Regions from separate parts of the Cupriavidus sp. a3 genome, predicted to be linked through region 1. Evidence: predicted binding sites of a transcription regulator. Region 1 holds the regulator's gene; each other region holds the start of a gene.
What was found. The regulator LexA, encoded in region 1, represses DNA repair genes until DNA is damaged. The targets are predictions, from matches to a motif close to ACTGTATNNNNATACAGT.

Region 1 (7,114 bases):
GTAGATCGGGCAGGGTACCGCGCTCGGATTTATGCGTCCCTGTGTTGCGGGGTTGTCTCGATGATATTTCGCGGGTCCGGTCAGGCGGTGTACGGCCGCGGTTGGACTGTGGCCGCGACGTAGAGCGGATGCCTTGGACTGCCGTCATGGTTGAGTCCGAGGTGGTAAAGCAGGTTGCCGCGGCCGCACATGCGGACGATTCGCAGCACTTCCGCCGCACGCGCCGGTGCCGCTCTGTGCGATCCCCACGCGCAGATGACCGTCGAGCAGCCATCGATTGCATCCATGACAGCGCCGTCGTTGCGACCCGGCGGATCTCCGAGCGGATCCGGATGACTCAGCAGGCCATCCGGATCCGTCGATCGCAGTGGGAACAGGTTGACGACTTCGAGCCGGCCATACTTGCCGGCCAGCGCGCGCTGCAGGCACCTGGTGATGGTCGGGTCGCTGACGTGGTGGTCGGCCGTCGACGGGTTCAGCATGATGAAGCCGAGCGCTGGGCGGTTGTCGTCCCAGGCGCGCCAGAGGCGGTACCGGTACTGCTCGCAATCCGACAGGATGCATCCGCCCTCACCGTCCAGCGTGGTCTCGGTCAGTCGTTTCATAGCGGTTCCTGGGGGATTTGATCATGCTACGATCCTGAGACATTAGAAGTGGAGGCTGCCATGGAAGATGAGCTTTTTGCCACGGACACGCATGTGGCCCGGATAGCGGTTATGGAGACCGCTCCTGGACGGTTCAGAGGGTATGTGTATATCCGCCGTTTGGAAGAAGAGCCGGATGCAGAAGTGCCACACCAAACCGTGGAGGATTTCCCAACTAGAGATGAGGCGAAGGAAGCTGCGACATACCTGGCCACCAGGACGCTGAAAGAACTCGAGTTTTAAGTCTGTCGCTCGACCCTCCTGAACCCCACCACCCACACCGACGGATCGGGCGTCCCGCGCGCCGGCGCCGGTGATCGGGTCCGGCGAAGAGGGGATCCAGGACCAGTTCCTCCTCGACGTCGCCATTAACCCCGATGGCTGTGGCGATGCACGCCATGAACGATCATCAACGGGACACGATTTCTTACAACTGGGGGAGTCGCCCGTCGGTATTCTTGCGGCAAATTCGCCAACCGCAAACGCAGGTCACCATGAAACCCCCTCTCGTGCTCACCGTAGCTACGGCAGCACTTCTCACCGGCTGTGCTGTCGCTCCCTACGATGACGGCTACTACCACGGCGGATACTCGCGCCCATACTACGGCGGAGGTTACTCTGATTGGAGCGGCGCCAGGTACTACGGCGGTAATCGCAAATGGGATGGTGACTGGAATCGCGGCTGGGACCGGGACGAGAAACGCAGCAGGGGCCGCGATTGGAACGACGGTGACAACCGCAGTTGGAATCGTGGTGGAAATCAAGGCGAAAACCGCGGTGAGAAGCGTGGGTGGAATCGCGGCGATGAGCGAGCGGAGAATCGCGGCTCGGACCGCCGCGCCGAGCGTGGCGAAGACAGAAGCAGTGGCCGCGGCGGCAACCGCGCTGATGACCGTGGAGGAAATCGCGGGGGCGACGGCGGTAGAGGTCGAGGCGGAGATCGTGGCAACGATTGACAGGCCTGGAGCGCACAGAAGGTCGCGGATGTGGAAGCAAATTGCGCCGACTGCTCGCCAAAGGAACGCAAGATGAGGCAATCCAGCTTTCCGTACTTGGTCATGTTTGTTCCTGCTACGTTTGTAAGCGTGCCGGTCTCTGCCGGCTGTCACGCCTGGTTCTCACACGCGCGGCGCTCCGCTCTCAGGGGTTTAGTCGTCGCCTTTCTTCAGGCGCTCGAATTCCGCTCGAAGCTCATCCTGTTGCACCATGTCGGGCACGTACCTGACAGGTCTGCGGCGAGGTTCAAGGCTTCCACGGTCGTCGCCTGCTACAGTCCATGACCTGCGCGAAAGTCAGGGCGTCTTCCTGTGACAGTTGCAGGGCAATCTGATACGAGTAAAGGAGTTGAGCAGGTCATTTACGTCCGGATTGCGCATGCGCAGGCCGATGTCGCGCGACTCCTCGTCCGTGAGGGCCGGCACATCCAGAGGTAGCGCTTTGCTTGGCATGGGCCGTCAGCGCAGGGAAAAACGAATGGTGGTGTCGTCCAGCGCAGCCCAAGCACCGACGGCGAGCCACACCTCAAGGGGGTGATCGATGGCCCACGCCGGGAATTGTCCATCCCTCGTTGTGCGGCACGGCACAGCACTGGTTGACTCTGTTGTGTCGCAAACAGATCAGGGCACGTTTCTTAAATGAAACTTAGGCCTAAGGCTACCGTGACGATGAGGGTCTGCCAGGCGCACCATTGCATCCGGATTGGACCACCAATCTCCTGCTGTGCCTGATGTTGACCCCAAGCAGGTTGCAAGACGCAGGCCGGCCGTAAGGCCGATTTGACAATCGCCGGGGACACACTGTGAGTTCAACCAAAACCGTGCCTTGCTTACTATGCGCTGCACTCGCGCGACGCTGGCTTGACCGACAAGATCGCCTGCGCGGTAGTCAAATATACCGCTGCGCTGCCTGTGGCGGGAGATTCGCAGTTACTGGCGACGCTCTGGGTGCTATCGAGCAGGGGCGTTGGGATGTTCCTGAATTGAAGGCTGCGGTTCGGCAGAACATTGCTTCGGGCGCCCTGCCGCGCATCGAGGATGTTGAAGGTAGGCCCCGCTTGATCGCGGTCGGCCGCCAGGCATCCTGAACTCCGGCGCATGAATTGCGGTGCTATGAGCCAACGTATGTAGCGAAGCTACGGGCAGGCAAGCAGTGGGCGCCGATCGCTCTGAAGGCGCGTGCCGATTTGCGCGTTCTCTGTGGGTAGGCGAGGGGGCTCCGTTGCCTCGCAAACATTTCTTGCTCACCTCGGGCCGACACGCGTCGATGTCCTGCAGGGCGAGAACAGCGGCGCTGCTACCCATTGGCGGATCCCTCCTTCTGCCGTCGGGTGTATTCGCTGACCTCGCCGCTTGCACAGAATGGAGTGGGCCTTGGCTGCATAGGCCAAGGCCCGTTTGGGCTACCGAAATTCCCCCGTCAAAACAGATATGAGGCCTTGGCTGCATGGGCCCAAGGCTCTTACTACAGGTCCCCCGTTACATCATATGCCGCATCGCACAAGAGCTTCGTTATGAATTGTGATGCAGCGCACAATATTGTCGCGAGTCACTTTATGGCGCTCGTCGATCGCTTGCTCGGCGCGGTAAGCCGACCAGTAGAAGTGGGAATATCGGCCGTGCCATAAAAAGCCATTCTCCGCTGGACTACTGCGAAGAGACGGCCGAGAAGGGAGGAAATTCCGTTCGTGCGTTTTGCGCTGGCGGGTATGCGACCGAGTGCGGTGACCGAGCAGATGGACGAGGGCGATGAGGCTTGCCGTTGAAGCGGATGGGGCGTTCTTTCATCATGCTAGGATTCCTCTGAAACGATGGGAGCGCGCCATGTCGAGCCATGCCTTGGTCGAAGAAGGGGAGTATTTCTGCCACTGCACGGTCTGGAAGTCGAAATCTGGATCCTGGGAGGCATCGGTATTGTTCGAGCGCAGAATCGATCACGCAAACGAGTTTGTCCCAGGCTTGCGACACAAGATCAAAGCCACGTTCAATAGCGAGGAAGAGGCGATGGCTGAAGCAATTGCTTACGCAAAGGCTTGCGTCGAGAACACTAAGACCGGGCTGTAGCCTCATGCGGCCACTCCGAAGCATTTTGATTCCTTCGCCGACCAACTCGCCATCTCAGGCGCGTTGGCGCTTACCAGTGCCGCCGCCTTACACGCGCGGCGTTTCGGCCAGCTTCCTATGCAGGCGAACTGCACTTAGAGAATCGGAATAGACGGCGGCGCTGCGGCATGCTGCGGACGCTGCGCGAGCGGGACGACTTGGTCTTAAAGGGCTACGATGGGATAAGAGCTTTCGGCAATTCGCTCCATGAGACCTCACATCCCTCATTCCCATCATGCATACCGTACCGGTGATCCGAGGCACGGCTGGCGCCACTATTTGATCCTCGCGGCGGTGGTGCTCGGGCTGGGCCTACTCTTCCTGGCGTGGCCTGGCTAAACGCGCTTGCGCGGAGGGGATGGAGATCCCTGCGTCATCGTCTTGGACGCTCCTTTCAGTGCCAGCGACGCCCACAATCGATGTGGCTCCTGTACCATACGCGCCTTGCATTCCAAAGGGGTCGTATGTTCTTTCGAGCAGCGGTAATAGGGGCTGGCGTGGCAGTGGCCGCGATGATGGCCGGATGCGCCACCGGCACATCGGAGAAAGATATTCGTGCGCGTCCGCCGATGCGCTTGTTCACGCCGGCAAAAATGGCTGACGTTGCCAAATGCCTGCGCAACAATCTCGGCGACGAAGCCACGATGGTCAACCTGCCGGCACAGAACCAGATGGAAATCCGGATCGGACAGCCAAAGATCAGTGGCGAATTTGCGTATGCCTACCTGATCTCGCTGACCGCCAGGCCGGATGGCACGGCGGTCGAGTTGCGCAAGACTAATACATGGTTCCCGCAGATGACTCCGGAAGAACTGGAGACGGAAACCAAGGCGTGCGCGCGTAGCTGATCAGGCCAGCTTGCTAGTGGTTTCCAGTTCAAGCATCCTGCAGATCGCGGCCATGCTGCCTACCATGGTCCGGCGCTGCGCGCCCTGATAGACGCGCACGCCCTTGCACTGGCGGAAGGGCACCGGCTTGACCGGGCGGCGGGCGGCGACGTGGTGGGTTTGCGGCATGGTTGCACCTCTTTTTCAGGCAAAAGCGGGGTCAACACCCGGCAAGCCGGGCGGCGTCTGCAAAGCAATGGAAGCGGGTGGGTCCGCGCAGGCGAAGCGCCTGCCGTGACCGGCTAGAAGCCGGAGGATCGGATCAGGCCGACCGCGATGCCTTCCAGCGAAAACTCTTCGCGCCCCGGTTCAACGATGATGTTGGCGAAGTCCGGGTTTTCCGCGATCAGCTCGATATGGCCGCCGCGCCGTTGCAGGCGCTTGACCGTGACATCGTCGCCGAGTCGCGCCACCACGATCTTGCCGTTGGGCGCTTCGCTGGCCCGGCGCACGGCGAGCAGGTCGCCGTCGAGAATGCCGGCGTCGCGCATGCTCAGGCCGCGCACGCGCAGCAGGTAGTCGGGGCGTTCATCGAAGACCGAGGCGTCCACCTGGTATTGGCGGTCGATATGTTCGGCGGCAAGGATGGGACTGCCGGCTGCGACGCGGCCAACCAACGGCAGCGTCAGCTGCAAAACGTCGGGGATGGGTAGCGAGAACTGGTCCGGCATTTCCGAGTCGCTGCGCGAAACCTTCAGGCGGATGCCGCGCGAGGCGCCAGGCGTCAGCTCGATCACGCCTTTGCGGGCCAACGCGCGCAGGTGCTCTTCCGCGGCATTTGGCGAGGAAAAGCCAAATTCGGCAGCAATCTCGGCACGCGTCGGCGGGAAGCCGGTACGGCGGATCGTATTGCGGATCAGATCGAAAATCTGCTGCTGCCGGGGTGTCAGGGTCGCCATGGGATCGCCGTTCCGTGCGGGCGCGCTGGGCAGGGTTGGATGGGCTGCCCAACGGACTGGGCGGTCCCCGAAATCCTGCATCCGGCGGGCCGGGCACTGTATGTTTAAACAGTATGCTGTGATTTTATACAGTATCGGCGTCAGCGCAAGCAGAATTTTTGCTGGCGCGCGTGAACCGATCGGCCTCGGCGCGGGCCATTCCGGTGGAAGTCCGCCGTTACAATCGCGATTCCATCGCCCGGCGCATGTATTCCCTTCTGTTTCCTGAGCCCCAGCATCCATGACCCAATTGCCTCGCATCGTTGTATTGGCTACCGGCGGCACCATTGCCGGCGCTTCCGGCAACCCCGCCAGCAGCGCGCACTACCAGGCGGCCACCGTGCCCGTGTCGTCGTTGCTTGCGGCGGTGCCGGCGCTGCAGTCGGTGGCACGGATCGAAGCCGAGCAGGTGGCGCAGGTCGACAGCAAGGACATGACCTTTGCGCTGTGGGTCGCGCTGGCCGCTCGCGTCGAGCACTGGTCGGCGCAGGCGGATGTGGCGGGCATCGTGATCACGCACGGCACCGATACGCTGGAAGAAACGGCGATGGCGCTGCACCTGACCCAGGCGTGCCCGGTCCCGGTGGTGATGACGGCGGCGATGCGGCCGTCCACCTCGCTGTCGGCCGACGGGCCGCTCAACCTGCTCGACGCGGTACGGGTGGCGGCGTATCCGGATGCGCGCGGAAAGGGCGTGCTGGTGGTGCTGAACCAGCAGATCCATGCGGCGCGCGATGTTGCCAAGGCGCATACCTCGGCGGTGGATGCCTTCGTGTCCCAGTGCGGGCCGCTCGGGCTGGTGCAGGACGACTACGTGGGCTTTGCCCGCACGCCCCGGCAGGCATGGGCGATCGGTCCGATGCCGGGCGCATGGCCGGTGGTCGAGATCGTGGCGAGCTACGCGCAGCCGGGCCGGATCGCCGTCGATGCGCTGGTGCAGGCTGGCGTGGCGGGCCTGGTGGTGGCCGCCGCCGGCAATGGCTCGATACACGAAGTGCTGGCGGAGGCCCTGGTGGATGCCGCCGCCGCCGGAGTGGCGGTGGTGCGCAGTTCGCGCACCGGGGCAGGTCATGTGGCGATTCCGGCGCATCCCAGCCCGTCCGATGGCGTTTTTGTCTCCGCCTCGGACCTGAATCCGTATAAGGCGAGGGTACTGCTGGCATTGGCGCTTGCGGCGGATCCTGCGCTGGCACGGGATCCCGTGCGCCTGCAGGCCGCCTTTGCCAAAGCCTGAGCCAGCCTTGCCGCTTGCGCGCCCCGTTGGCGCCGGGCTATAATTTAAGGCTATTCAACCTTGCCGCACCGGACTCGTGACGCCCGGGTGGCTAATCCCAAAAGGAGCGTCAATGCGTCATTACGAAATCGTCTTCATCGTCCACCCGGACCAGAGCGAGCAAGTGCCGGCCATGATCGAGCGCTACAAGCAGCTCGTGACCTCGCAGAACGGCAACGTTCACCGCGTGGAAGACTGGGGCCGTCGCCAGATGGCCTACATGATCCAGAAGCTGGCCAAGGCTCACTACGTTTGCCTGAACATCGAATGCGGC
Region 2 (7,114 bases), 2.0 Mb from region 1:
CGTCTGGAATGGATCTCGGGCAAGGCGCGGCAACATCGCGGAAAAGGCCCGTGCCGCTGGCCGGGAGCCTGAGTTGCAGAGGATTGTGGTTCGCGAAACTTACTGAGTTCTGACAGATTCCGGCGCGCAAGTGCCAAAAATGTCGGGGTATACGCTAGCCGTTTTCAAGGGCCGCGCATGCTGCGGTGCAGCCAGTTCTGGCGCCACACGGCACCACCTGGCATTGCCGCGCGGGCGCGCCGGCATATCGCTATGCAACATCGGAGCCCGGCCCGCGCAAGGCACCCTGCGAAGGCAGGGGGGCGGGTGCGACAGCTTCGTCGGAAGCTTCGTCGGCGCGGTTCATCCGCCAGGCGTACAGCGCGGCCATCAGCACGTAGACCACCAGTGCTCCCTGGGCCCCCACCCAGAACGAGAACGGCCAGCCGAAAAAGTCGAAGCGCAGTTCGCGCGCAAACCACGCCACCCCGAAGGTCACCACGAACCAGATCGCCAGCAGCCCAACGATCCAGCGCAGGTTGAGGTGCCAGGCCTGGCGCTGGCGGGCTTCGGCGAGGTCAGCGGCGGGAACGTCGTTCATCACGTCGGAGTTTCGGTTGGGCGGCGCAATGTCACGCGGAAATGCGCACCGGCCAGGCGCGGCGATTGCTGGTAGACGTGGTCTGAAATCTGCACGTCGCCGCCGTGCTGCTGTACGATCTCGCGCACGATGGCCAGGCCCAGCCCGCTGCCTTCGGTATTGGTGCCGAGCACGCGGTAGAAGCGCTCCATCACGCGTTCGCGATCGGCCGGCGCGATGCCCGGGCCGGTGTCTTCCACGTCGAGGTAGGCAAACGGCTCGAAGGCATCGGCGCTGACCCGCACCGTCGCATGCCCGCCGCGCGGCGTATAGCGGATGGCATTGTCGAGCAGGTTGTTGAGCATCTCCGTCAGCATCAGCCCGTTGCCCAGCACCGTGACCGGGTGGTCGGCGGCGTCCAGCCCCAGGTCGATGTCGCGCGCCCAGGCCTGCGGCAGCCAGTCCTTGACCACCTCGCGCGCCAGCGCGCACAGGTCCAGCTCGCCCATGCCGCCGGTGCCGGCCAGGTTTTCCATACGCGCCAGCGACAGCAGTTGCGTGACCAGGTGCGCGGTGCGCTCGGAGCTGCCGGCGATCTGTGCCAGCGAGCGCCGCAGCTCTTCCGGCGACTGCTCGCGCTGCGCCAGCTCGGCCTGCATGCGCAGCCCCGCCAGCGGCGTCTTCATCTGGTGCGCGGCATCGGCGATAAAGCGCTTCTGCGTCTGCACCGACTGGTCCAGCTGCGCCAGCAGGTCGTTGAACGATCCCACCAGCGGCGTGATCTCCTGCGGTGCGGCGCGTTCGTCGATGGGACTGGTGTCGCCGGGGTTGCGTGCGCGGATGCGCTGCTGGATCGCGGTCAGCGGCGCCAGCCCGCGCGAGAGCCCGAACCACACCAGCACCACCGCCAGCGGCAGGATCACGAACTGGGGCAGGATCACGCCCTTGATGATCTCGTTGGCCAGGCGCGCGCGCTTGTCGAGCGTCTCGGCCACCTGCACCAGCACCGGCTGGCTGCCGCTGACATTGCGCAGGTCGACGTAGGTGTAGGCCACGCGCACATCGTTGCCGGCGATGCGGTCGTCGCGCAGCGACACCAGGCCGGCGTGGCCCTGGTCTTCTTCCGACGGCAGCGGCAGATCGTGGTCGCCGGCGATGTACTCGCCGCGCTTGCCGACTACCTGGTAATAGATATTGTCGGTCTCGTCGGCGCGCAGGATCTCGCGCGCCGACAGCGGCAGCTGCAGCGTGACGCGGCCGTTGACCTCGCGCAACTGCTGCGACAGTACGATGGCGCTGGCTTCCAGCGCCCGGTCGAACGGGCCGTTGGCGATCGACTTGGCCACCAGGTAGGTCACCGCGATGCTCATCGGCCACAGCAGCAGCAGTGGCGCCAGCATCCAGTCGAGGATCTCGCCGAACAGCGAGCGCGGCGCGGGCGTGGCGGTGCTTTCCTCCAGGTGAGGCAGTGCGTCGGCCAGTTCCTGGTCGGTGCCGGGCGTGCCAGGCGTGCCAGGCGTGGTATGGGAGGGTGGTGGCACGGCGCGGTGCGCGCGCCGCCAGGGCAGTTGCAGCAGGCTCATCTCGACGGTGGTCGCTCGGGTGCGGTCGTGCTCGCCTGCACGGGCGAGGCTAAGGTGCGGGCCGCGTCAATGGCGGCGTCAATGCTGCGCGGCCACGGCCGGCTGGAATTTTTCCAGGCAATAACCCAGGCCGCGAACCGTGGCGATGCGGATGCCGCCCACCTCGATCTTCTTGCGCAGGCGGTGCACGTAGACCTCGATGGCATTGTTGCTGACTTCCTCGCCCCACTCGCACAGGTGGTCGACCAGCTGTTCCTTGGACACCAGCCGGCCGCAGCGCGTCAGCAGGATCTCCAGCAGGCCGATCTCGCGCGCCGACAGGTCGAGCATCTGTTCGTTCAGGTAGGCGATGCGGCCGACCTGGTCGAAGGCCAGCGGCCCGTGCCGCATCAGCGTGGCGCCGCCGCCGGCGCCGCGGCGCACCAGTGCGCGCACGCGCGCTTCCAGTTCGGACAGCGCGAACGGCTTGGCCATGTAGTCGTCCGCACCCAGGTCCAGGCCCTTGACGCGTTCGTCGACGCTGTCGGCCGCGGTCAGGATCAGCACCGGCAGCATCGCGCCGCGGGCGCGCAGGCGCTTGAGCACCTCCAGGCCGGACATGCGCGGCAGTCCCAGGTCCAGGATCAGCAGGTCGAAGGTCTGGGTCGACAGGGCGGAGTCGGCACCGAGCCCGTCGGCAACATGGTCGACGGCATAGCCAGAGTGACGTAACGAGCGCGTCAGGCCATCGGCCAGCGTGTCGTCATCTTCGGCGATCAGAATACGCATGGTTGTCTCCACCTGGCCGGCATAGCCGGACGCCCGCGGAATGGGCGCGATGGGGCTTGCCAAGCATACTGTTTTTTTATACAGTACCCGCACATTCCGCTGGGGCCGCCCGGGATGCTTCCTGAGTGATGCTTCCGGAATGGCGGCCGCGCAGACAGCCGGGCCGGCGCCGGAGCCGGCAAAAGCCGGTGCCGCGCCACATGCGGCCTATTTATACACCATTTGATTCAAGGACGACCATGGACGACAAGAAGGCAGGTGCGGGCGTGAGCGCCGAGAAGCAGAAGGCGCTTGCCGCCGCGCTCTCCCAGATCGAGAAGCAGTTCGGCAAGGGCTCGATCATGCGCCTGGGCGACGGCGAGGTCGAGAAGGACATCCAGGTGGTCTCCACCGGTTCGCTCGGCCTGGACATCGCGCTTGGCGTCGGCGGCCTGCCGCGCGGCCGCGTGGTCGAGATCTATGGTCCGGAATCGTCGGGCAAGACCACGCTGACGCTGCAGGTCGTGGCCGAAATGCAGAAGCTGGGCGGCACCTGCGCCTTTATCGACGCCGAGCACGCGCTGGATGTCAGCTACGCCGGCAAGCTGGGCGTGAACGTCGGCGACCTGCTGATCTCGCAGCCGGACACCGGCGAGCAGGCGCTGGAAATCACCGACGCGCTGGTGCGCTCGGGCTCGATCGACCTGATCGTGATCGACTCGGTGGCGGCGCTGGTGCCCAAGGCCGAAATCGAAGGCGAAATGGGCGACTCGCTGCCCGGCCTGCAGGCCCGCCTGATGAGCCAGGCGCTGCGCAAGCTGACCGGCACCATCAAGCGCACCAACTGCCTGGTGATCTTCATCAACCAGATCCGCATGAAGATCGGCGTGATGTTCGGCTCGCCGGAAACCACCACCGGCGGCAATGCGCTGAAGTTCTACGCCTCGGTGCGCCTGGATATCCGCCGCATCGGCTCGATCAAGAAGGGCGACGACGTCATCGGCAACGAGACCAAGGTCAAGGTGGTCAAGAACAAGGTCTCGCCGCCGTTCCGCGAAGCCTTCTTCGACATCCTGTACGGCCAGGGCATTTCCCGCCAGGGCGAGATCATCGACCTGGGCGTGGACGCCAAGATCGTCGAGAAGTCGGGCGCGTGGTACAGCTACAACGGCGACAAGATCGGCCAGGGCAAGGACAACGCGCGCGAATACCTGCGCGAGAACCCGGACATCGCCGAAGAGATCGAGAACAAGGTGCGTGCCGCGCTGGGTGTGGCGCCGACCAACGTCGTGCCGGCCGAAGTGCTGGAAGACTGAGCGCCAGCCCGCCGCTGGAGCAACCGGAAGGGCCGGGGCATCGCCGATGCGCCGGCCTTTTTGTTTAGGCCCACGGTGGAAACTTCACGACCTCAATGGCCACGCGTCCCCCCCTGTCCCTGAAGGCCCGCGCCGTCGGCTACCTGTCGCGCCGCGAGCACAGCCGCGCCGAGCTGGCGCGCAAGCTGGCGCCCCATGCCGAATCGCCGGAGCAGCTCGAGCAGCTGCTCGATGCGCTCGAGCGCGAGAACTGGCTGTCCAACCAGCGCTTTGCCGACAGCCTGGTCCATCGCCGCGGCGCCCGCTATGGCGCGGCCAGGGTGATGCAGGAAGCCAAGACCCACAAGCTGGACAGCGAACAGCTGGGCGAACTGCAGGAAAGGCTGCGCGCCACCGAGACCGAGCGCGCCCGCGAGGTCTGGCGCAAGCGTTTCGGCGTGCCGCCGGATACGCCGGAGGCACGTGCCAGGCAGATCCGATTCATGGTGGCGCGGGGATTCTCCCGGGCGGTGGTCAGCAAGATCATCCAGGGCGCTGACGAAGCGTACAGCGAGGACGACTGAGCGTCTGTGTGCGGTAGTATCCGCATTCGTCGGTTCATTACCTGCACTGCAGTCAGGGTGTCATTGGCGCGCCATTGCCCGACAATGCGGCGCGACAGTCGCCGCACAAGGATGTTCCCGGGCAAACCAGCGCGGCATGTTAAACTCCCCGGGTTATTCGGTGCTCCGGCGCCGCCGTTCCCAAGCCCCCAGTATTCCAGCCTGGCCATGCCTCTGTCCCAGCCCGTCAACCGCTCCTTGCGCCATCGCCGTGCCATTACGGCCGAGGCGTACCAGAGAGAGGACGGCCTGTGGGATGTCGAGGTGCGCCTGACCGACACCAAGCCCCGCGACATCGCACTTGCCGGCGACCGTATCCGCCCGGTAGGCCAGCCCCTGCACGACCTGTGGCTGCGCGTCACGATCAACGAAGACATGACGGTGCTGGATGCCGAGGCGTGCTCCGACTGGGTGCCGTACCCGTCGCAGTGCGACACCATCGGCCCGACCTACCGCAAGCTGATCGGGCTGAACCTGCGCAAGGGCTTCCGCAAGGCCGTGCGCGAGCGCCTGGCCGGCATCAACGGCTGTTCCCACCTGACCGAAGCCGCCGGCGTGCTGCCCAGCACCGCGATCCAGGCGTTTGCCGGCGAAGTCATCAGTATCCGCGACAACGGCGAGGACGATCCGAATCCGGAGCCGCCCTATCAGTTGCACGGCTGCCACGCGCTGCGTTTCGACGGCGAGGTGGTTCGTGAGTTTTACCCGCGCTGGTATGGTCACCAGCCGACGCCCAAGGCAAGGGCCGAGGCCGCACCTGCCGTCGCAACCGCGCCTCGGGCGCCCGCCGTGGCCAATGGCGACCGCGGTGGTCAAGCCAACGACGACGGCAACGACGCTGTCCCGGCCGACAGGCCAACCGGCACTTCCGGCTGATTCTCAGGATCAGCCAACCAGACGAGAGAGTTCGTCTCCTTTTTCAGATTTCTCCCTTCTACCTTTTACGCCTACCCGAAAGGAAACACGCATGAATATCCATGAGTATCAAGGCAAGGAAATCCTGCGCAAATACAATGTGCCGGTTCCGCGCGGCATCCCCGCGTTCTCGGTTGACGAGGCCCTGAAGGCCGCAGAACAGCTCGGCGGCCCGGTGTGGGTTGTCAAGGCGCAGATTCATGCGGGTGGCCGCGGCAAGGGCGGCGGCGTCAAGGTTGCCAAGAGCATCGAAGACGTCAAGACCTATGCGTCGAACATCCTGGGCATGCAGCTGGTCACGCACCAGACTGGTCCGGAAGGCAAGAAGGTCAACCGCCTGCTGATCGAAGAAGGCGCCGACATCAAGAAGGAACTGTACGTTTCGCTGGTGGTGGACCGCGTTTCGCAGAAGATCGCGCTGATGGCGTCGAGCGAAGGCGGCATGGACATCGAAGAAGTCGCTGCCCACACCCCGGAAAAGATCCACACCCTGATCATCGAGCCGTCGACCGGCCTGACCGACGCTGACGCCGACGACATCGCCCGCAAGATCGGCGTGCCCGACGCGAGCGTGGCGCAAGCCCGCCAGGCCCTGCAAGGCCTGTACAAGGCGTTCTACGACACCGACGCCTCGCTGGCCGAAATCAACCCGCTGATCCTGACCGGCGACGGCAAGGTCATCGCGCTGGACGCCAAGTTCAACTTCGACTCGAACGCGCTGTTCCGTCACCCGGAAATCGTCGCCTACCGCGACCTGGATGAAGAAGACGCCAACGAAATCGAAGCCTCGAAGTTCGACCTGGCCTACATCTCGCTGGACGGCAACATCGGCTGCCTGGTGAACGGCGCCGGCCTGGCCATGGCCACCATGGACACCATCAAGCTGTTCGGCGGCGAGCCGGCCAACTTCCTCGACGTGGGCGGCGGTGCCACCACCGAGAAGGTGACCGAAGCCTTCAAGCTGATGCTGAGCAACAAGAACGTGCAGGCCATCCTGGTCAACATCTTCGGCGGCATCATGCGTTGCGACGTGATCGCCGAAGGCGTGATCTCCGCTTCCAAGGCCGTGCACCTGACGGTGCCGCTGGTCGTGCGCATGAAGGGCACCAACGAAGACCTCGGCAAGAAGATGCTGGCCGAGTCGGGCCTGCCCATCATCTCGGCCGACACGATGGAAGAAGCCGCCCAGAAGGTGGTGGCCGCTGCCGCTGGCAAGTAAGCCGTCGCACGAACGCAACCATACGCGAACGCGAGCGGTGCGCTGGCGCTCTATTGAGCTCCCGCGCGCGCCGCTCGTAGCCAAGCAAAGGATTACAGCATGTCGATTCTGATCAACAAAGACACCAAGGTCATCACCCAGGGCATCACCGGCAAGACCGGCCAGTTCCACAC
Region 3 (7,114 bases), on a different contig from region 1:
CGCTAGCAGAAATCCCGGCTTGGCGAATGTAAAGCGCCAAGCAGAGGCGACAAATCGACAAAGCGCTGCGCGATCAGATGTCGCACCTCGCCCTCGCATTGCCACTGGCCGTAGACCCCGAGCAGGGAGGCCGTCAATACCTCGCGGCGGAATTTCTCCAGCACCGACGGCCAGACAATGACGCTGACAGTGCCCGTCTCGTCTTCCAGCGACAAGAACACCACGCCCTTGGCCGTGCCCGGGCGCTGCCGCACGGTCACGATGCCGCAACCCCGAGCGATTTGCCGCGGGGCATAGGTGGCCAGCACATCGGCGGGCACAAAGCGCAACGCGGCAAGCTTGTGCCGCAGCAGGGCAAGCGGATGGCGGTTCAGCGTGAGACCGAGCGAGCGATAGTCGCTGACGATCTCCTCGCCTTCGGTTGGCGATGAGAGCTCGGGTATTGGCTCGTCCAGATCGGCAGGCCGCAGCAGATCCTTGTCCGGGACGGCGGCCGCCGCCTGCCACATCGCCTGGCGTCGACTGCCGGTAAGACCAAGCAGCGCATTGCCGGCGGCCAGGACGTTGACATCATGGCGGTCCAGCGACGCTCGGCGCGCGAGATCCTTGACCGAACTGAAGGGCCGGATCGCGCGTGCTGTTTCGATGCGTTCGGCGGAGTCGCTGCGCATGCCCCTTAGCTGCGAGAGGCCAAGGCGTACGGCCGTCGCCGACCCATCGTAACGCTCCAGGTTGGCGTCCCAGCCGCTGACTGTCACATCGACAGGAAGAACGGTGACGCCATGGCGCTTGGCGTCCTGCACCAACTGGGAGGGCGTGTAGAAGCCCATTGGCTGGCTATTGAGCATGGCGCAGAGGAAGACTGCCGGCTCGTGGCACTTGAGCCAGGCACTCGCATAGACGAGCAGCGCGAAGCTCGCGGCATGGCTTTCCGGAAAGCCGTACTCGCCAAAGCCCTGGATCTGCCGGAAGATGTTCTCGGCGAATTCCGCATCGTAGCCGCGCTCAAGCATGCCAGTGACGATGCGCTCATGGTAGCGCTCCAGGCCACCTTTGCGTTTCCAGGCCGCCATGGCACGGCGCAGCTGGTCCGCTTCCCCGGCGGAGAAACCCGCTGCCAACATGGCCACCTGCATCACCTGTTCCTGGAAGATCGGCACGCCCAGTGTCCGGGACAGGGCCTGCTCCATTTGCGGGCTCGGATAGCTGACCGGCTCCAATCCCTGGCGGCGGCGCAGGTAGGGATGCACCATGCCGCCCTGAACCGGCCCGGGCCGGACGATCGCCACTTCGATCACCAGGTCGTAGAAGGTGCGCGGCTTCATGCGCGGCAGCATCGACATCTGGGCACGAGATTCGATCTGGAACACGCCGACCGTATCCGCTCGCGAGATCATCGCGTAGGTCCTCGGATCTTCTGCCGGAATGTCCTGCAGCTCAAAGACCTCGCTGCGTTGCTGTGACACCAGATCCAACGCCCGTCGGATCGCTGACAGCATGCCAAGCGCGAGGACGTCGACCTTTAGCAGCCCCAAGGCGTCAAGATCGTCCTTGTCCCATTGGATCACGCTGCGATCGGCCATCGCTGCGTTCTCGATTGGCACCAGCCGGGAAAGCTTGCCCCGCGCGAGCACGAATCCGCCCGTGTGCTGAGACAGGTGGCGCGGGAAGCCGAGCAGCGCCACCGCCATGTGGGCCCAGCGTTGGGACAGCTCCGCTTCCGTATCCACGCCGCTTTCGCCAAAACGCCTGAGCAAATCCGCCTTGCTGTCGAACCAGTGGTGGGACTTCGCCACCAGGTCCACGATGGCGGGGTCTACGCCAAGCGCCTTGCCGGTGTCGCGCAAGGCGCTGCGGGGTCGGTAGGTGGTCACGGCTGCAGCCAGTGCCGCGCGGTCGCGCCCGTACTTGCGATACAGGTACTGGATCACCTCCTCGCGGCGCTGGTGCTCGAAATCGACATCGATGTCGGGCGGTTCGGCGCGCTCCTTGGAGATGAACCGCTCGAACAGCAGGTTGCCGCGCGCCGGGTCGACTTCGGTGATGCCGAGACAGTAGCAGACCGCCGAATTGGCGGCGGAGCCGCGGCCTTGGCAGACGATGCCGTTCGAGCGGGCAAACCGCACAATGTCGTAAACCGTCAGGAAATAGGGCTCGTATGCCATGTCGCGGATCAGCGCGAGTTCATGCTCGAGCTGCTGCTGAACGGCAAGGGGGATGCCAGCCGGGTAGCGGCGATGCGCGCCGACATAAGCCTCTTCCCGCAGATAGTCGGCAGGCGTGACGCCGTCCGGGACCACTTCTTCGGGATACTCGTAACGCAGTTCGTCCAGCGAGAATTGGCACAGGTTGGCGATGTGGACGGATTCGGTCAGGTAGCGGTGCGGGTAAATGTTGGCGAGCCGTAAGCGGGAGCGCAGGTGCTGCTCGGCGTTGGGCAGCAGGTCATAGCCACACTCGGGAACCGGGCGATGCACGCGGATGGCGGTCAGCACGTCGTGCAGCGGCTTGCGCGAGCGCACGTGCATGGTGACGTTGCCAGTGGCGACAAGGCGCAGGTGATGCTGCGCCGCGGCCGCTTCGACGGTGCCACGGTGAATGTCATCCATCGGCTTGTAGAGCAGGCTCAATCCCATCCACGCCCGGCCAGCAAAGGTCGCGCTCACCCAGGCCGATTGCGCCTCCAGCTTCTCGGCCGCCACGCCGTAGTCGGGCGTGAACACGACCAGGCAATCCGGCAGCCCTTTAAGGTGTTCGTAAGGCGCTTCGGGCGCGGCCAGATCGCGTGGCGTCAGCACATACGAACCCTTGGCGGCGCGCATGCGCGCGAGCGTGATCAACTCGCACAGGTTGCCATAGCCTTCGCGGTTACGGGCGAGCGCCAGGAACGAGAGGGCGGGCGTGCCGTCGGCGTTCTGCAATCGGAACCAGGCGCCGACCACCAGGCGGACACCGGCGTTCTTCGCCTCGGTGTGGGCGCGCACGATCCCCGCCAGCGAGCACTCGTCGGTGATGGCGAGCGCGTGGTAGCCCAACTGGGCGGCGCGCTCGGCCAGTTCTTCCGGTCGTGACGCGCCAGCGAGGAAGGAGAAGTTGGAGCGGCAGTGGAGTTCCGCGTAGGCGGGCAGACCTGCCGTGGTGGTGGAGTCCATGGCTGTCAGCCGAAGAGGCCATGCAGATACCACCGCGCCTCGTCGCCTTCGCGGCTGCCCATGCGTTCCTGAAAAATCCAGTAGCAGGTGTGGTCTTTTGCCTCCGCGACAAAATAGTCGCGCGTCACCAGCTGGCCGCCCCACCAGCCCGACTCGATGCGCTCGGGCGGCGAGACGATCCGCAAGGGCGAGCCGTAGAAGGGTCGGTGGTCCCGCTCAATCAGCGGGATGGGCTTGCCGAGCAGCCAAGCGGGACGCGGCAGGCCTTGTGGCACCGTTGCGCTGGCCAGCTTGGCAGTGGCCGGCTGCCAGCCGTTGGCGACTTCCGGGCGGTAGTCGGCGCGCAGGCACGGCTGGCGAACATTGTCGGCGCCCAGGCGGGCCACCAGCAGTTCGAGCAGGCGTGCGTGGTCCTCAGGCGTGCCGCCCGGCTCGGGAAACAAGGAATCGCTGGGCGGTGCCACCGGCTCGGTCTCGAGGGCCGACACCGCGACAGCGATCATCGGCGCTTCAACCTTCAGCCGCGCCAGACGTTCCTTGAGCAGGCGCACCAGATGCTCTTCGTGCCAGTTGGGCTCAGCCAGTGCGATTTCGATCCCGGTTGGCGCGATGGCGGCGCGTCCGCGCTCGTGGCGTAGCTCGACCGCAAACCGCTTGATGGCCAGGTGCCTGGCGGTCAACCACCCGACCATCTGGACCAGCAAGCCGCGAAGGTAGGCGAGGGCGCCCTCGGCGCTCTCCATCCTGTCCGGAAGATCCACCGCGGCGTTAAACGATGGTGGGGCTTCGACCCATTCGAAGACTTCCGGCGCTTCCCCATGGGCGCGATCCAATGCCTCCAGGATGGCGGCGCCGCAACGGCGCTGCAGGCCTGCGCGCGGCAGCCGGCGCAGGTCGCCCAGCGTCCGGCAGCCGAGTCCATCGAGCCATTCGTCGAACGGCCGCGCTGCCGGCAAGATGGCAACGGGCAGGTCAGCCAGCTTTCGTACCAACGAGGGCGGACATAGCGCCACGCCGCCGCCGGCGCGGGCAAGCAGCCACGCCCCTTCGGCAGTGGGGGCGCATCCCGCGACAGGACTGAAGCCCATTGACGTCACGGCCGCCAGCATTCGCTGCCGCAGCTTGCGGGCACCGCCGAAGAGTCGCAGCGTGGTACTGACGTCGACCAGCACCGCTGCCTCCTCGGAGGCCGCGACATTGGGCGAGAACTGCAGCAGCGCCATCGTGACGCGCTCAAGCGCCGCCAGCTCCGCGCAAGTGTCCCGATCAAAGAGAATGGTGTCCGGCGCGATCGTCTGTACGCCGCCGCGTCGCATGCCCAGCTTCACGCCGGCCGCCATGGCCAGCGGCGACGCCAAGTGCACGCGCTCCTTGTCCAGGACAGCAACCGCCAGCTCAGTGGACCAGTTCGGCCGGAATATTTCGAGGGGCAGGGACGACAGGCGCAGGCAGATCCACAGGCGCAGCATGGCGATACAACAGAATGGGAGAGGGCTGCAGGGTTACGTTCAGCGGCGATTCCTGCTGCGGGCCTCGACGCTTCACGAACTGCACGCGAATGCCGTCCGATGCGGGCTCCAAGGCGAGGCGCAGCGGCGCTGGCGAGGCATCGCGTGCGCAGGCGCTTGGACGAACCACAAAGAACAGGACATCCGAGGCTTGGGCGGCAAGGTTGAGACGCCGAAGCGCCTCGTTACGCAGGTGCGACTGCCAAAAGACGAGCGCGCCGCAGGTCCGGGCGCGCAAGATCTGCTCCGCGGCCCACAGGGCGTCAGCGGTGTGCTGGGTGTCGACCCATAGAATCTGCGTGGGCGGGACACCCCAGTTGGCGAGGGCGAGCGCTTGAGGCGCGTGCGGCGGCGCCAACAGCGCGACCGGGCGGCTCGCGCGTGCCACGAGCGCAGGGCGTAGCAAGCGCAGCTCGCCGATACCGGGCTGGCGCTGCAGCAGTTCCGTCAGACAACTAGTCGGCCAGCCGCCGCCCGGCAGTTCCTTGTCGAGCGCGGGATAGCCGGTCGGCACGGTGCGTGCGCTACCGCGGGCCAGCTGCGCGGCGGTCCATAGCGATGGGTGAATGGTTTCGGGGGCGACGGTTAGCATTGGAGGGCTCCTGCCACTAGTGTACTGTATATCCATACAGTATTCACCGTGTACGGAACGCCTCCAATACCGCGTCCCGGGAAACGACTCGGAGGTCGGCTAAGCGGCGAGTTGTTACGTGACAATCATGCGGGGGACGCGTCGTCCCATATAGCGTGTCAGCCGTTAAACCCGTGTGGGTGGCTGACAATTCACTTCCAGACAATGTCCACACATAACCCGCTCCGCGCGGCCGCAAATGCCCTACGGCGAGGAAAATGTGAGATGGAGCGGGGCACCGGACCAAGCGCTGGGATCCCCTGTTGGCTAAAGCTTGGGCAGAAGCCGTTGCATAAACCGCAGCAGTAGGTTAGCATTTGCTTAACAACTAATCCGCGATGTCGGTGTGGCTCGACCACCTGGTGCGCGGGGGAAAAAGCCGGCGAAAGCCGGTTTTTTCGTTTCTGGAGTCGAGAATGGCGGGGGAAGGCTGGCCGGACCCTCAGGACGCGCGTCTAGCCGAGGTCCAGATCAGGACGACAAGCACGCGGGTGGCCCTGGGCTTGGGCTCTACATCGCGAGCGAAATTGCCAAGGCCCATAACGGGTCAATCGGCGCCGGTCCGACCAGACCGAGACCGCATTTGACGTGCGTCTGCCGCGTCGCGCATAACGGATGGCGTTAGGTAGGAATCAAAGGAAAGATTGCGAGCACCTGAGCCGCGCCAGGGTGTTGCTCGAATTTCACCGAGGTACTTACTACCAGCTTCCCCTTGGCACGATCAAAAACCACTAGCGCCTTCTGGTCGTTCAGATGGTTGGACATATACAAGAATCCATCCACGTGTGCCGGATGATCATGCACCGCGCGCGACCATTGTTGCGGAATGTCGTAGGGCGTCATGCTTGAAACGGCGGCGTTGCCACCCAAGTTCTTCAAATGAGGCCCATAGAGGGCGGCAACGTTTAGAAGCTCGCCTTGGAACGTCAGAACGTACCGATCGAGTTGGTCGGCTGTCAGCTTAAAACCGGTCGGGCCCGCGATTTCATCGTGGAGCACCGTCTCGGCAAAGGCGCACGGCAGAGTAAAGCCGAAATAGCTGGTGCTATAGACCGCTTGTGGATCATCAAACCGGTTGCCGCCGGATTTGCCAAAGTACGGCTCATTTGTGTTGTAGCGGGAAATTCGAACGAGACTTGCCGGTGCGACTTGCTCAATGTGGAGTTCAAACAAACCAAATTTGCTGCCCGGGGCACTAATTGCCAAAATGACTCCTCATCGCTCAGCAAAAGCCGCAGCGGCCTTCTTGACTTCTTCGAACTTGCCTCGTTTGAGTGCCTCCAGCGGGGTGGCTTTGTCCAACGAACCTTTTGCTGTCGTGAAGAATTGCCACTTCGTCCAACCAGGCAGATCCCCCAACAGCTTCGTGATTTCTTCCACTTTCTTGCGGTCGATATCGGGCCAAGTGTAGAACGCTGGATAGAAAACTTTTGTGCCCACGTTAATCGTAAACATGCGCTTGGCGAGCACAGCTTTGCTAAGCGCTTGTCGCGTCAACCCTAGCGCATTGATAAATTGGTCCGACGAGAGGATGTCTCGCGATTCGACCAACTCTTTACGCGATTGCTCCGCGCGGGCCTCGAATGCCTTGATGTCCACGGCAGCTCGGCTGCGTCCGAACTGGACCTGAACCACTAAACCAGATATCTGGGACAGGCCATTTTTCATAAGGCGGCCGAGGGCAGCGTCAGGCAAATCCAAAAGCCGCTGAGTTGCCTTCTGACTAAACATTGAGGCCGCACCCACGGCGCTTCGAAGAGCTCCTTCGCTCTCGGGGTCGAGGAAGACGACGTCCGCCTCTCTGACATGTGTATGTGTTGCTT
Region 4 (7,114 bases), 110 kb from region 1:
GCTGGTGACGTCCGGCGGCACGCACGTGCTCGACATGGACGTCGGCACCAGCGGTGCTGACCTGAACATGAACTCGGTGGCCATCTCGGCCGGCGCTGCCGTGAGCATCACCTCGGCCACGCTGACCGAAGCGAACGCGTAACCACCACAGCGGAGGACGGCCGTGACGACGATTGTCCTCACAACTGGCACGAGCTGGGACAAGCCGGCCGACTGGAATCCAGACGACAACACCATCGAGTGTTGGGGCGCGAGTGGGGGCGGCGGCGGTGCCAGCGCTTCTTCGTCTGGTTCCGGTGGCGGCGGCGGAGGTGGTGCCTATTCGAAGATCACCAACTTCAACCCAGCCGGCAGCACGGTTTCGTACCAGATCGGCGCCGCCGGCACTGCGGGCACCACGGCACCCACCGCGGGCGGAACTGGCGGCGACACGTGGTTCGGCTCGACTGGCACCGTTTTGGCCAAGGGTGGTGGAGGGGGCCTCAGTGGCAACAGCGGCTATACCGGCGGCAACGGCGGCGCGGCAGCGTCTGGCGTTGGAACGTCGAAGTTCTCTGGCGGCAAGGGCGGCAACTCCGCCGCCGGCACGGCTGCTGGCGGTGGTGGAGGCGCGGCCGGCAAGGATGGCGATGGTGTCGCTGGTAGCAACGGATCGGGCGCGTCGGGCGGAGCGGGCGGGGCCGGTAACAACGGCTCCGGAGGGGCGGGCGGTTCCGGCGGCACGACGGGCGGCGGGGCGGGCACGGCAAACACCGAAGGCGGTGGCGGTGGCGGCGGTGCTGGTGACAGCCACTCAACCCGCACGGGCGGCGCTGGCGGGGCGCCTGGTGGCGGCGGTGGCGGCGGTAACGGCAACGGTGGTGGCCCAGGCAGCGCGGGCACGATCGGCCAGATCCGGATCACCTACACGCCGTTGGCGGCGGGAAATACCGGCACGATCGCCGCGACGCTGGGCAGCGCGACGGCATCGATCGCCGGCGCTCAGCAGTTCAGCGGCACGGTCTCGCGCACGCTCGGCGCTCTCACTGCGGCGGCGAGCGGCGCGCAGGCCTTTTCCGGCACGCTGAGCCAGACGCTCGGCGCGGCGACGGCTGCCGCATCTGGCGGCCAGGCCTTCGCCGGCGCCATCAGCGGCACCGTTGGCGGCGCGAGCATGTCGGCGACTGGTGGCCAGGCGCACACCGGCACTGTCGCTGCAGGCCTCGGGCCTGTCGCTGCTGCGTTCACCGGCACGGCTGTCGACGGCATCGCCGGCCAGATCGCCACGCAGTTGGGAAACACGATTGCCTCAATCGTGGCTGCCCAGACATTCGCCGGCGGCATCGCCCGCGGGCTGGGCGGCGTCACAGCGCAGATCACCGGCGCCGTGCCGGACGACTCGACGCCGCACGAGCCGGTGCGCATCGTGGTCGCCGCCGAGACGCGGGTGCTGCTGGTAGCGGCAGAGCAGCGCGCACTTGCCGTGCCTGCCGATATTCGAGCAAGCGCCATCCCGGCGGAATCCCGCCGGCTGGCCGTGGCCAAGGAACACAGAACCGTGGAGATACCCGCATGAGCATCCCAGCGAAAGACCCGGCGGCCACGCTGGATTACCAGGTCGACTGGTCGGCGTGGCTGGCCGAGGGCGAGACGATCACGGGCACGCCGGTGATCGAGGTAGACGATGGCCTGACGCTGAACCCGCCAGGCAAGAACACCATGGCAGCAGACGGCAAGGTCACGTTCTGGCTGGCTGGCGGCACGGCTGGGCAGGTCTACACCGTGGCCTGCCAGATCACGACGAGCCAGGGTCGCACTGATCAGCGCTCATTCAGGCTTTCCGCTTCCAATAGGTAGGTAAAGCCGTCGTAAGGATGTCAGCACGGGAACCGCTCCCTTAGTGCAAGCAACACGGCTGAGCGCGCGGACATGTCGCCTCTAGTGGGCTTACGGTTTAGCCATTGGAGCAACGCCAGAATCGCTGATTCGTGGCTAACGCCATCTGCAGGCGCACAAAAAGCCTTTTGGCTCCGATAGACACCGACCATGACTGCATGGGTGTCAAGAACGCCGCTGACATAGCCTATGCACCTGAAAAGCCCGACCAGTTCTTCGGCGGTCTTAGCAGTAGACGGGTCTGACGAGCATTCCTTTGCGAGTTGCGCGGCAGTCGTCTCCTGCGCTTGTGCCAGATTCAGGCACAGCATTAGAGCCATCGCAAACAGGGTGTCCCTCATAGCACCTCTCCTCACGGCCATTTGGTTCAAGGACCAACCTAGTCGTCCATGATGGCCAAACATACCACTAGGCCCGCCGCGCGCGGGCCTTTTTCATTCCCGGAGGTTCACATGGAACTCATCGAAGAGGCCAAGAAGCAATTCCCGCGGCTGTGGAGCGTGCGCCTGTCGCTACTGGCGGGCCTGCTGTCCAGCCTGGAGGCCGGCGCCGAACTGTACCTGACCGGCAAGCCGGCTATGGCCGCGATCGCCGCGGCACTGGTGGCGTTCGCTGCGGCGTTCTCGCGCATCGTCGCCCAGCCGGCCCTGAAGGACATGATCGACGCGAGCAAGGGGGCAGCCGAATGAGGACCGGGTCGAAGCGGACTCTGCAGGCGACTGTAGGCGCCGGTGCGGCCGCCTTGCTGCTCACCACAGTCCCGAAGTTCGAAGGCGTGATCCTGCGCGGCTACAAGGATCCGATCGGCATCGTCACTGCCTGCGCCGGCCATACGAAGACGGCGGTGCTGGGCCGGCCGTACTCGCCGGCCGAGTGCACGGTGCTTCTAGACGCGGACCTGGTCGAGCATGCCGACGGCGTCCTTGCCTGCACTCCGGTCCTGAAGGGGCAGACATACCGGCTGGCCGCTGCCACCAGCTTCGCCTTCAACACGGGGGTGGCGGCCTACTGCCGGTCGACCATGGCGCGCAAGTTCAACGCCGGCGACTACGCGGGCGCGTGCGCGGAGTTCTCGCGCTGGACCTACGCCGGCGGCCGCGAGCTGCCGGGACTGGTCAAGCGGCGGGCGTCCGAGCGCGCAATGTGTGAAGGCCGATTGGAGCAGTCCTCATGAACCCTCCCACAAAGGCCGCCATCGTCATCGGCATGCTGCTGGTGCTGGCCGGCGGCGCCGCGGCATGGCGGGCGAGTGTGCACGCCGCCGGCTTTCGGGCCGGCCAGGCAGCACTAAAGGACGCGATCGACAAGCGCGACAAGGAGATCGCGCGCCTGAACAAGCAGGTCGTCGCCAAGGACCAGGACGTGCTCGTGGCCAAGCAGGAGGACCGCGAGAAGATCACGACCATTTACCGCACCATCAGAGAACAATCGGAGGCTCAAATTGTTCAAGTACCTGTGTATCGCGAGTGCCGCATTCCTGCTGACGGCATGTCCCGCATCATTGCCGCCGCAGAGGGCCGAGTGCCAGCCGATCCCCAAGGCGCTGCGGACAATCCCGCCCGCAAAGCTGCCGGTGCCCCGTGACAACACCATGGGCGCGCTGGAGGTGGCCTACATTGGCGCAGCCGAGCAATACCACAAGTCCCGGCGCGACGCGGTCGCTCTGGACGCCGCAATCGAAGCCAGGGAGGGCTGCTATGCAGCAGAGCGATAGCCACGTCGCGGTGAGGATGGAGCGGCCGACGCTCCCATTCTGGGGGCTGCTGGTGGCGCTGGTGGCTGCCTTGTCGGCCTACTTCGGCCAGCGCGAGGCCACGAATGCGGCGCTGATCGAGATCAAAACCGAGATGGTGGCCATGAAGAAGACAATCGAGCGGATGGAGGGGGACCGCTACACCGGCGCCGACGCCCGGAGGGACTTCGCGTGGCGCGATGAGCGAGTCGCGGAGCAGGGAAAGCGGTTGGCGGAGTTGGAGAACGAGGTGCGCGCTCGACGGCGGTAGTGGTGGGCTCGCCTACTGCTTGCAGGTGAACACGTACGACCGCGTGCGCTTCATAAAACCGCCGGCAGTAGGCTGGCTGAGATTTGGGTCGTGAACGAAATCGAAGCCGGCATGGCAAACCTTCGCCGCGAATTTTGTTGCAAATACATGGATGCGCTGCGCAATGGAGCTTTCCGTTTCCATGAGCCCAGGCGATGCAGTCACTGTCAGAAGGTGCTTCGCATTGCCAAGCGGCTCATGCGTATAGCGGATGTCTCCGGTACTACCGACATCTGAATTTGCAGCCATTTGAGTTGGCACCGCCGTATAAGAGCATCCTGCTGCCAACACAATGGACACTAAAAATGCAAGCTGGCGAGCTCGGGAAAACTTAGACATATAGACAGGGCCCGGGCGAATCGGTGGGGCGATCATTATCGCTTAAACCTCTCCGCCGGCACGGCTCCCGGCCGCTTGACCTTCGCCCAGTCGCGCGACCGCTCGCCAGCCTGATACGTCGAACCGGCGCGCTTGCCCACCACACCCTCCAATTCCAGCGCCAACGCGTGGCCGTACAGCCAGGTGCCATCTGGTACGCTGTCCACGAACAGCTGCCCTGGGCGCCGGCGGCCGCGTCAGCGAAGCGAAAAACGAACGGTGGTGTCGCCCAGCGCGGTCCAGCCGCCGACGGCGAGCCGCACCAGCAGGCCGTCCGACCAGTAGGAGACGTAGTCCGGCTGCCAGGCCAGCGCCTGCAGGTGCCTGGTCTCCAAACCGGTCACGACCAGGCCGCCGGCCGTTGCCGCGATCGCATCGCACGGCAGCCGCAGCTCCTCGCTGTCCTCGCCGAAGTAGTGGGCCTCGAGAAAAATGGTGGTAGCCGCCATGGCGCTATCTCGCTTGCTCAGCGCAGTAGGCCGACCAGAAGTAGTGAGAATACCGACCGTGGCGGGCTCGCTTCTTCTCGATGAAAACTCGGACGGTGCCGGCGTGCCCGGCCTCGACCACCACCTCATGGTGGTCTGGAGCCTCGCGCGTGGCTCTGCCCAGCGTCCCGATGGCGGCCGCTATGTACTGGCCATGGATCTGCCCGAGAATCCCGTTCTCCGCAGAGGCGGGCGGGTCGGCCCGATCGCCAGACCGGATGTGGCAGCCGGCGGCAAGCTTGCTGTTGCCCATGGCGTCGAGGTCAGTTGACCCGATTCCAGGCGTCCTGGATCACGCTGAAGGTGATCGGCAACGCTTCGCTGCCCGTGAAGTCGGCTGGCGTGTCGTCCTTCGGGTAGCCCAGAAATGGCGATGACTTGAGCATGCGGAGCAGGTTGGACGAATGCTTCCCCGACTGGGCAACCTCGTGCATGACCTCGTCCTCGATCTGGTGAATGAGCTTCCAGGTGAGGATTCCGGCGGCGCGGTGCTTGGCAACGATGGCCGGCGTGGCCTCGATGATGGACGTTTCTGCGGCTGCGAGCGAGGGCATGGTTGGGTGGGGTTACTGTATGTATATACAGTGTAGCTGCGAACGCCCACGTTGTTCAAAACGTCCGGTAAGTTCTTGATTCTAATAGGACGTATTGGCCGGTTTTTCCCCCTCATTTCGGGGGCGAAATGAGAGGTAACGCATTGAATTTATTAAGAAAAATCCATGTGAGTGTTGCCTGCTCTCTCAGGGACGGCGCGCTTTTTTTTAACGCCCCATGCGGTGATCGTAGCTGCTAGAAATGCGCGCCATCAGCGCTGGATCGTTTTCGCCCATGCTGTCGAATGTCACCCGCACGTGGCCGTCTGGCAGCTGGTCCACACCCGCCATCACCGTCCGGCTTTCCAGGCTGCCGACCACCACGCCCCTGACCGGATCCGCGAGACTGATCGCCAGCCCCTGGTCATGCATTGCCCCCGCTGCCGCGGTGAAGGTGCGATCGAAGCTGGCCGGCGTCATCACCGTAAAAGAGCCTCTGTCATCGGAGGTCGAGGCACATGCCGAAAGCGCCAGGATGCCGACGCAGGCTATGAGTGAAAGTCGCATGATCACACCTTCCGTCTGCCCCCGACCGAAAATGTACGCGTTGCGACTTGGTGCGAATTTCCACTCGCTGATCGCCCTCCCACAAGCTTAGGTGACCTTGGCGAAGATTCCATCCGAGGTCGGTCGATGCGCCGCGGAGTGCCGGGGCGGAAATCAGTGCCAAATGCAATAAATTGTTATATCTGACGATTTATTGCATTTGGGTGATGCCGTCAGCAAGTGGATGCCATAAAGTGCCCGGGCCTTTGTCGGCACATTCTGAGCCTCCACCAAGAACAACATCATGAAAGCATCATTCTCTCTCGCTACCTGCGCCGTCGCGGCCGCACTGCTGGCCGGCTGTTCCGGCGGCATGCCCACCAACATCGACGGCATGGTGTCCGCCGGCTCCTCGCTGGCCAAGGCCGCGACGCTGAGCGACGCGGACGTCAAGAGCCTGTCCGACCAGGCCTGCGCCGAATCGGACAAGACCAACAGGATCGCCGGCGCCAATACCACCTACGGCAAGCGCCTGGCCAAGATCATGAGCGGCCTGAACGGCAGCAACGTGCCCAACGTCAACGCCAAGGTGTACATGACCAAGGACGTCAACGCCTGGGCCATGGCCAACGGCTGCGTGCGCGTCTACAGCGGCCTGATGGACATGATGACCGACGATGAAGTGCGGGGCGTGCTGGGCCACGAGCTGGGCCATGTCGCGCTGGGCCACACCAAAAAGGCCATGCAGGTCGCCTACACGGCAACCGCCGCGCGTGGCGCGGCCGCGTCGGCCGGCAACGGCGCGGTGGCCGCGCTGTCGTCGTCGCAACTGGGCGAACTGGGCGAGAAGCTGGTCAACGCGCAGTTCTCGCAGTCGCAGGAAAGCGCGGCGGATGACTACTCGCTCGACCTGCTGACCAAAAACAAGGCCAACACGCGCGGACTGGTGACGGCGTTCCAGAAGCTGGCCAGGCTCGATGGCGGCAAGTCGAGCATGTTCTCGTCGCACCCGGGTTCGGATGACCGCGCCAGGCATATGGAGGAGCGGATCCGCAAGGCTTCGTAAGCTACCGGCCGCACCCATGACAACGCCCGCACCGGGGAGCCCGGTGCGGGCGTTGTGCCTTCTGCCGAAGCAGGCCGGGGGTCACCGATACACGATCACCGGGATGTCGGTATGCGTCAGCACCTTCTGCGTTTCGCTGCCGAGCAGCAGGCCGGACAGCCCGCGCCGGCCATGCGACGCCATGAA

Region 2: recA (recombinase RecA) is a predicted target of LexA. The motif match lies at 2,978-2,995, and genes of this name have one in related genera.
Region 3: imuA (translesion DNA synthesis-associated protein ImuA) is a predicted target of LexA. The motif match lies at 5,276-5,293, and genes of this name have one in related genera.
Region 4: ACAD63_RS08035 (DUF2471 family protein) is a predicted target of LexA. The motif match lies at 5,352-5,369, and genes of this name have one in related genera.

The regions. Positions count from the first base shown of each region.
Region 1 covers NZ_CP170643.1:1,533,075-1,540,188, forward strand. Annotated here, with positions in the region: gene ACAD63_RS07335 (DUF1643 domain-containing protein) at 81-605, opposite strand; gene ACAD63_RS07340 (hypothetical protein) at 666-887, shown strand; gene ACAD63_RS07345 (hypothetical protein) at 1,308-1,676, shown strand; gene ACAD63_RS07350 (hypothetical protein) at 3,464-3,703, shown strand; gene ACAD63_RS07355 (hypothetical protein) at 4,240-4,590, shown strand; gene ACAD63_RS07360 (hypothetical protein) at 4,591-4,758, opposite strand; gene lexA (transcriptional repressor LexA) at 4,872-5,528, opposite strand; gene ACAD63_RS07370 (asparaginase) at 5,809-6,801, shown strand; gene rpsF (30S ribosomal protein S6) at 6,914-7,114, shown strand, end outside.
Region 2 covers NZ_CP170643.1:4,074,165-4,081,278, reverse strand. Annotated here, with positions in the region: gene ACAD63_RS19445 (DUF4212 domain-containing protein) at 251-580, opposite strand; gene ACAD63_RS19440 (sensor histidine kinase) at 580-2,142, opposite strand; gene ACAD63_RS19435 (response regulator transcription factor) at 2,221-2,910, opposite strand; gene recA (recombinase RecA) at 3,150-4,205, shown strand; gene recX (recombination regulator RecX) at 4,301-4,768, shown strand; gene ACAD63_RS19420 (DUF2889 domain-containing protein) at 4,976-5,683, shown strand; gene sucC (ADP-forming succinate--CoA ligase subunit beta) at 5,775-6,941, shown strand; gene sucD (succinate--CoA ligase subunit alpha) at 7,041-7,114, shown strand, end outside.
Region 3 covers NZ_CP170645.1:393,634-400,747, reverse strand. Annotated here, with positions in the region: gene ACAD63_RS34755 (error-prone DNA polymerase) at 3-3,152, opposite strand; gene ACAD63_RS34750 (Y-family DNA polymerase) at 3,158-4,621, opposite strand; gene imuA (translesion DNA synthesis-associated protein ImuA) at 4,548-5,252, opposite strand; partial or broken gene ACAD63_RS34740 (ATP-binding protein) at 5,752-5,903, shown strand; gene ACAD63_RS34735 (RES family NAD+ phosphorylase) at 5,913-6,464, opposite strand; gene ACAD63_RS34730 (hypothetical protein) at 6,507-7,114, opposite strand, start outside.
Region 4 covers NZ_CP170643.1:1,640,440-1,647,553, forward strand. Annotated here, with positions in the region: gene ACAD63_RS07975 (hypothetical protein) at 1-142, shown strand, start outside; gene ACAD63_RS07980 (hypothetical protein) at 164-1,555, shown strand; gene ACAD63_RS07985 (hypothetical protein) at 1,552-1,836, shown strand; gene ACAD63_RS07990 (Rap1a/Tai family immunity protein) at 1,857-2,216, opposite strand; gene ACAD63_RS07995 (hypothetical protein) at 2,328-2,564, shown strand; gene ACAD63_RS08000 (lysozyme) at 2,561-3,049, shown strand; gene ACAD63_RS08005 (hypothetical protein) at 3,046-3,459, shown strand; gene ACAD63_RS08010 (hypothetical protein) at 3,573-3,878, shown strand; gene ACAD63_RS08015 (hypothetical protein) at 3,891-4,292, opposite strand; gene ACAD63_RS08020 (hypothetical protein) at 4,292-4,462, opposite strand; gene ACAD63_RS08025 (hypothetical protein) at 4,493-4,744, opposite strand; gene ACAD63_RS08030 (hypothetical protein) at 4,803-5,054, shown strand; gene ACAD63_RS08035 (DUF2471 family protein) at 5,047-5,337, opposite strand; gene ACAD63_RS08040 (penicillin-binding protein) at 5,545-5,883, opposite strand; gene ACAD63_RS08045 (M48 family metalloprotease) at 6,167-6,928, shown strand; gene ACAD63_RS08050 (universal stress protein) at 7,010-7,114, opposite strand, start outside.